2 regions of the Amycolatopsis heterodermiae genome follow, and region 2 is predicted to be linked to the other one. Evidence: riboswitches for the same ligand, from Rfam matches in the RefSeq annotation. Region 2 holds a riboswitch; the other holds the start of a gene.
The links. A riboswitch is a leader RNA that binds a small molecule or an ion and turns the genes downstream of it on or off. The one in region 2 is predicted to bind S-adenosylhomocysteine.
Positions count from the first base shown of each region.

Region 1: linked by a shared signal. The riboswitch ahead of ahcY (adenosylhomocysteinase) and the one ahead of metH (methionine synthase) in region 2 are both predicted to bind S-adenosylhomocysteine.

Region 1 covers NZ_JAYFSI010000011.1:194,580-198,117, forward strand. Annotated here, with positions in the region: gene VA596_RS36710 (hypothetical protein) at 1-858, shown strand, start outside; gene VA596_RS36715 (GNAT family N-acetyltransferase) at 855-1,337, shown strand; S-adenosyl-L-homocysteine riboswitch at 1,404-1,482, shown strand; gene ahcY (adenosylhomocysteinase) at 1,635-3,095, shown strand; gene VA596_RS36725 (hypothetical protein) at 3,222-3,377, shown strand; gene VA596_RS36730 (cation transporter) at 3,410-3,538, opposite strand, start outside.
Region 2 covers NZ_JAYFSI010000003.1:659,974-663,511, reverse strand. Annotated here, with positions in the region: gene VA596_RS18800 (LLM class F420-dependent oxidoreductase) at 36-896, opposite strand; S-adenosyl-L-homocysteine riboswitch at 1,240-1,318, shown strand; gene metH (methionine synthase) at 1,333-3,538, shown strand, end outside.

The sequences.
Region 1 (3,538 bases), on a different contig from region 2:
CCGGCACAACAGGATCCGACGCCGCAACCGATGCAGCCCGCGCAGCAGTCACAGCAGTCACAGCCGCCCGCGCAACACCAGCCGCTGCCCGCGCAGCACGAACCGCAGCAACCCGCGCAGCAACAGTCACTGCCGCCCGCGCAGCACCAGCAGCCGCCGCTCGGGCAGCAGGAGCCGCGGCAACCCCAGCAACCGCAGTCACAGCCGCCGGCCGCTCGGCAGCGAGAACGACGCCGGCCGCTGTTCGCGCGGCCGATCGCCGTCGGGCTGATCGGTGTTTTGGTGGGTGCGTTCCTGGTCGGCGTGCCGTGGCTGGTGATCGGCCTGCTCGGCGGCCCGAGCCCCCAGCCGCTGAAGCTGCCGGACACCCTCGGCGGGTTCGAGACCACGCAGGCCGCGGTCACGAAGATCGCCAAGGGCGGCACGACCGGGAAGTCGCAGATCGAGCGCGCCGACAAGGCCGAGACCGAGAACGCCTCGCGGATCTCGGCGGCCTACGGTGGCGCGGCCGCCGTGTTCCGGTCCTACAGCGATCCGGGCCTCTCGAGCGGGTTCCAGGTGGCCGCGGTCCGCGCGGACTCGCCCGAGCTGCTCGCGCAGTACGAGGACACCGCCGCCCTCGGACAGGCGCTGCCCTCGACCGAGCTGAAGCGGATCGGGCCCGTCCAGTGCCTGATCCACAACGAGATCACCCCGGCGGGACAGACCGTCGACCCCGAGAACTCCTTCGTCATGAGCTGCCAGCGCACCGGCGGCGGGCTGACCGTCCAGCTGCGCAACACCACCACCGAGGACGCGCACGACCCGGCGCGGTTCGCCGCCGTCGTCGAAGAGGCGTGGACGGCGCTGGGCGGGTGATCGAAACCCGCACCGCCACCATCGCCGACGACGGCGCGCTGGCGCGGCTCGACGAGCGCACCTGGGGCCCGGACACGTCCCCGGCCCCGGCTCCGGCGCCCGGCACGCCGTTCTTCGGCGAGGGCACGCAGCCGGAGGACGTCCTCGTCGCCGAGCACGACGGCGTGGTGGCCGGCTACGTCCGGCTGGACGAGGGGTTCGGCATCCCCGCCCACCGGCACGTGCTGGTCGTCGGCGGGCTCGCGGTCGACCCGGACCGGCGCCGGCTCGGGATCGGGCGGCACCTGGTCGACGCGGCCATCGCCGAGGCCCGCCGCCGCGGGGCGCGCAAGCTGACCCTGCGCGTGCTCGGTCACAACGCCGGCGCCCGCCGGCTCTACGCGAGCTGTGGCTTCGCCGTGGAAGGCGTGCTCCAGGACGAATTCCTGCTCGGCGGCGAGTACGTCGACGACCTTCTCCTGGCCTGCGTCCTCGCTTGACAGGTTCCCGGCGGCTTTGCCATCCTGGACGACGGAAACCGCGTGCGCCGGCCTTCGGCGCGTTTCCGGTCCGAGAGGCGCTGCGACGGAATCCCTTCCGCCACGCTCGGGCCGGGGATCACGGACCCAAGGGCGCCTCCCACCACGGGAGGTGCTCTTTTTTGTATACCCGGCAAGCAAACCCGGCCCCGCGCGGCCGCACCTAGCCCCGGCACCCCACCTCTTCCGGCACTCGCCGTGCCGTTATTCGTGCTGCCCTTTTCCGTCCGAACAACGAATTCCGGAGTGAACGAAAGAATGAGCGAGAAACTGCAGAGCCGCAACGGACTCGACTTCGCCGTCGCCGACCTCACCCTCGCCGAGGCCGGCCGGACCCAGCTGCGGCTGGCCGAGCACGAGATGCCCGGCCTGATGGCGATCCGCCGCCAGTACGCCGCCGCGCAGCCGCTGAAGGGCGCCCGCGTCGCCGGCTCCCTGCACATGACCGTGCAGACCGCCGTGCTGATCGAGACCCTGGTCGCGCTCGGCGCCGAGGTGCGCTGGGTGTCCTGCAACATCTTCTCCACCCAGGACGAGGCCGCCGCGGCCGTCGTCGTCGGCCCGGAGGGCACGGTCGACGCGCCGACCGGCACGCCGGTGTTCGCGTGGAAGGGCGAGACGCTCGAGGAGTACTGGTGGTGCACCGACCAGCTCTTCGCCTTCGCCGGCGGCCAGGCGCCGAACATGATCCTCGACGACGGCGGTGACGCCACCCTGCTCGTCCACAAGGGAGTCGAGTTCGAGGCGGCGGGCGCCGTCCCGCAACCGTCCGAAGAGGACGCCGACGAGTACCGGATCGTCCTGGAGACGCTGCGCGCCAGCGTGGCCAGGGACGGCGACCGGTTCACCCGGATGGCCAAGGAGATCCGCGGCGTCACCGAGGAGACCACCAACGGCGTCAAGCGGCTCTACAAGCTCGCCAAGGACGGCGAGCTGCTCTTCCCCGCGATGAACGTCAACGACTCGGTGACGAAGTCCAAGTTCGACAACAAGTACGGCATCCGGCACTCGCTGGTCGACGGGATCAACCGCGCCACCGACGTGATGATCGGCGGCAAGCGCGTCCTCGTCTGCGGCTACGGCGACGTCGGCAAGGGCGCGGTCGAGGCGCTGCGCGGCCAGGGCGCCCGCGTCTCCGTCACCGAGATCGACCCGATCTGCGCGCTGCAGGCCGCGATGGACGGGCTCGACGTGGTCGAGCTGGACGACGTCGTCGAGACCGCGGACATCTTCATCACGACCACCGGCAACTTCGGCATCATCTCCGCCGCCCAGATGACGCGGATGAAGCACAACGCGATCGTCGCCAACGTCGGGCACTTCGACAACGAGATCGACATGGCGGGCCTGGCGAAGCTGCCCGGCGTCGTCAAGCACGAGATCAAGCCGCAGGTGCACGAGTGGACGTTCGCCGACGGCCACGCGATCATCGTGCTCTCCGAGGGCCGCCTGATGAACCTCGGCAACGCGACCGGGCACCCCTCGTTCGTGATGTCGAACTCGTTCACCAACCAGGCGATCGCCCAGATCGAGCTGTTCGCCAAGCCCGGCGAGTACGCCACCGACGTCCACCGGCTGCCCAAGCACCTGGACGAAAAGGTCGCCCGCCTGCACCTGGACGCCCTCGGGGTGCGGCTGACGAAGCTGACCAAGGCGCAGGCCGAGTACATCGGCGTGGACGTCGAGGGTCCGTACAAGCTCGATCACTACCGGTACTGATCCGGAAGTTGCTCCATTTGCCGCAGTTTGGGGCACCGCGAAAGTGGCCATCCTCCCCTCGAGAAGAAACGCATCCGCCCGGACGGCACGGAGCCGGGCCGGGTCTCGTGCGAAGGAGTGTGTCAAGTGATCGTTCTCGGTGTCATTCTGCTGGTCATCGGCTTCATTGTCGGTATTCCGGTGCTGTACACCATCGGCATCGTGCTGGCCGTGGCCGGCGTGGCGCTGGCCATCCTCGGCGGCACCGGCCGCAAGATCGGTGGCCGCGCGCACTGGTACTGATCCCGTGACCCCCGCCAGCGGCCTGGCGCGCGTCAGCAGCAATGCTGACCGCGCCAGGCCGTTCGGCCTTCTTTCGTTGCGACGAAAGCGATCGCCAGCGCGACGGCCGGATCGGCCCACCACCAGCCGAACAGCGTGTTGAGCAGCAACCCGGCCAGCAG
Region 2 (3,538 bases):
CCGCCGTTTCCGTTCACAAGCCTCGGGGTGATTGGTCAGGCGACGGGAGCTGTGGTCAGGCCGAGTTTTCCCGCCAGCCGCCCGATCCACGCCGACACCTCGTCGGGGGAGCGGTCCGGTAGTCCGAAGATCACCTCGGTGACGCCGAGCGCGTCCAGGTGGGCCAGCCGCTCCGGGTCCGGGCGCTCGCCCAAGGCGCAGATCGCCGGGGCCCCGGAACGGCCCTCCTCGCGCCAGATCTCCTTCAGCAGTGCGACATGGCCGTCCAGGTCGGTGTCCGCCGGTGTCGTGATCCAGCCGTCCGCGTGGCGGGCGATCCAGCGGAACGTCTTCTCCGTGGGGCCCGCGCCGAGCAGGACCGGGATGTGGGCCTGGACCGGTTTCGGCCACGCCCAGCTGGGGCCGAACGACACGAACTCCCCGTCGTAGGAAGCTTCTTCCTCCGTCCACAGTGCACTCATCGCCTCGAGGTACTCGCGCAGGGCGGTGCGGCGGCGGTTGCCGGGTACGCCGTGGTCGGTCAGCTCGTCGACGTTCCAGCCGAACCCGGTGCCGAGCGTGACGCGCCCGCCCGACAGGTGGTCGAGGCTGGCGATCGTCTTGGCGAGCGTGATCGGGTCGCTTTCGACGGGCAGGGCCACCGCCGTCGAAAGCCGGATCCGCTCGGTGACCGCGGCGGCCGTCGCCAGCGCCACCCACGGGTCGAGCGTGCGGCTGTACCGGTCGTCGGGCAGGGACGCGTCCCCGGTGCGCGGGTGCGGCGACTCGCGTTTCACCGGGATGTGCGTGTGCTCGGGTACGTAGAAGGTGGCGAACCCCGCGGCTTCCGCGGCCTGCGCCGCGGCCGCCGGAGTGATGCCTCGGTCGCTGGTGAACAGCACGATTCCGTAGTCCACGCGACGGACTGTATTAGAACGTGTTTCAGTTTTCAAGCGGCTGCCGCGGGGCCGGTGCCGGCGGGCGGGATCGCTTTCGGTATACCTGTGTGCACAGTGCGTGACCATGCGGGTCGAGCGTCGATCGAGGGCCGGTGGACGCCGCCGCGGTGCGCAGGCTGGGAGCAGCGTGCCGCCGTTCGCCGGGTCACAGTGGGTGAGCCCGGGAATGCCGGTCGGAACGGGGTGGTGGCAGCGTGGAGCCGACGATCCATTGTGGACGATCAGTGGGGGTGTCCCAGCCAGTGGACGGTCCCTCGGGGCGGGATGGTGTGCCGGGCCGGGGTTCCAGTACCCTGGATCCCAGGCCGAGAGGCGCTGCAACGGGCCAGGGGGTCCGCCACGCTCGGCCGGTTGTGACCACCCAAGGGCGCCTCCCGACCGAGGGAGGCTGCCGGTGAACCCGATCACCCCGCAAGAATCCGAGGCCACCGCGCGCCTGCGCGAGCTGCTCAGCCAGCGGGTCGCGGTCCTCGACGGTGCCTGGGGCACGATGCTGCAGGGTGCCGGGCTGACCCCGGCCGACTACGTCGGCGACCGCTTCGGCGACCACACCCACGACGTCACCGGCGACCCCGACCTGCTCAACCTCACCCGCCCCGACGTCATCCTCGACGTGCACCGCCAGTACCTCGCGGCCGGCGCCGACATCACCACGACGAACACCTTCACCGCGACCAGCATCGGCCAGGCCGACTACGGCCTGCAGGGCCTGGTCCACGAGATGAACGTCCGCGGCGCGCAGCTGGCCCGCCAGGCCGCCGACGAGTTCGGCGGCAAGTTCGTCGCCGGGTCGATCGGCCCGCTCAACGTCACCCTCAGCCTGTCGCCGAAGGTCGACGACCCGGCCTACCGCGCCGTCACGTTCGAGCAGGTCAAGGCCGCCTACGCGGAGCAGATCGCCGGTCTCGTCGAGGGCGGCGTCGACCTGCTGATGATCGAGACGATCTTCGACACGCTCAACTGCAAGGCCGCGATCGCCGCCGCGCGCGACGTCGCGCCGGAGCTGCCGCTGTGGATCTCGGTCACCATCGTCGACCTGAGCGGGCGGACGCTCTCGGGCCAGACCGTCGAGGCGTTCTGGAGCTCGATCGAGCACGCGAAGCCGCTGGTCGTGGGCGTCAACTGTTCGCTGGGCGCCGAAGAGATGCGCCCGCACGTCGAGGAGCTGTCGCGGATCGCCGGCACCTACGTCGCCTGTCACCCGAACGCCGGGCTCCCGAACGCGTTCGGCGGGTACGACCAGACGCCGGAGGAGACCGCCGGGCTGATCGGCGGCTTCGCCCGTGACGGCCTGGTCAACCTGGTCGGCGGCTGCTGCGGCACCAGCCCGGCCCACATCAAGCAGATCGCGGCCGCCGCGAAGGGCGTCACCCCGCGGGAGGTCCCCGAGCCGACCTCACGCACCCGGTTCAGCGGCCTCGAGCCGTTCGGCATCGGCGCCGACACCGGGTTCGTGATGATCGGCGAGCGCACCAACGTCACCGGCTCCAAGCGGTTCCGGCGGCTCATCGAGTCCGGTGACCACCAGGCCGCCGTCGACGTCGCGCTCGAGCAGGTCCGCGGCGGGGCGAACCTGCTGGACGTCAACATGGACGCCGACCTCCTCGAGAGCGAGGAGGCGATGACGACGTTCCTCAACCTCATCGCCACCGAGCCCGAGGTCGCCCGGATCCCGGTGATGGTCGACAGCTCCAAGTGGACCGTGCTCGAAGCCGGCCTGCGCTGCATCCAGGGCAAGGGCGTCGTCAACTCGATCAGCCTGAAGGAGGGCGAGGAGCCGTTCCTCGCCCAGGCCCGCACCATCCGCAACTACGGCGCCGGCGTCGTCGTGATGGCCTTCGACGAGCAGGGCCAGGCCGACACCGCCGACCGCAAGGTGGACATCTGCGGCCGCGCCTACGACCTGCTCACGCAGAAGGCCGGCTTCGCGGGCGAGGACATCATCTTCGACCCGAACGTGCTGGCCGTCGCCACCGGCATCAGCGAGCACAACGGCTACGCCAAGGCGTTCATCGAGGCGCTCCCGCGGATCAAGGAGCGCTGCCCCGGCGTCCACATCAGCGGCGGCATCTCGAACCTGTCGTTCTCCTTCCGCGGCAACGACGTCGTCCGCGAGGCGATGCACTCGGCGTTCCTGTTCCACGCCGTGCAGGTCGGCCTCGACATGGGCATCGTCAACGCCGGCCAGCTCGCGGTCTACCAGGACATCCCGAAGGACCTGCTGGAACTGGTCGAGGACGTGCTCTTCGACCGCCGCGAGGACGCCACCGACCGGCTGGTGACCTTCGCCGAGAACGTCAAGGGCAGCGGCACCAAGCGCGTCGTCGACCTGACGTGGCGCGAAGGCACGGTCGAGGAGCGGCTCTCGCACGCGCTCGTGCACGGCATCGTCGACTACATCGAAGAGGACACCGAAGAGGCGCGGCAGACCAAGGCCCGGCCCCTCGAGGTGATCGAAGGCCCGCTGATGGACGGCATGAAGATCGTCGGCGACCTGTTCGGCGCCGGCAAGATGTTCCTGCCGCAGGTGGTGAAGAGCGCGCGCGTCATGAAGCGCTCGGTGGCCTACCTCGAGCCGTTCATGGAGGCCGAGAAGGAGG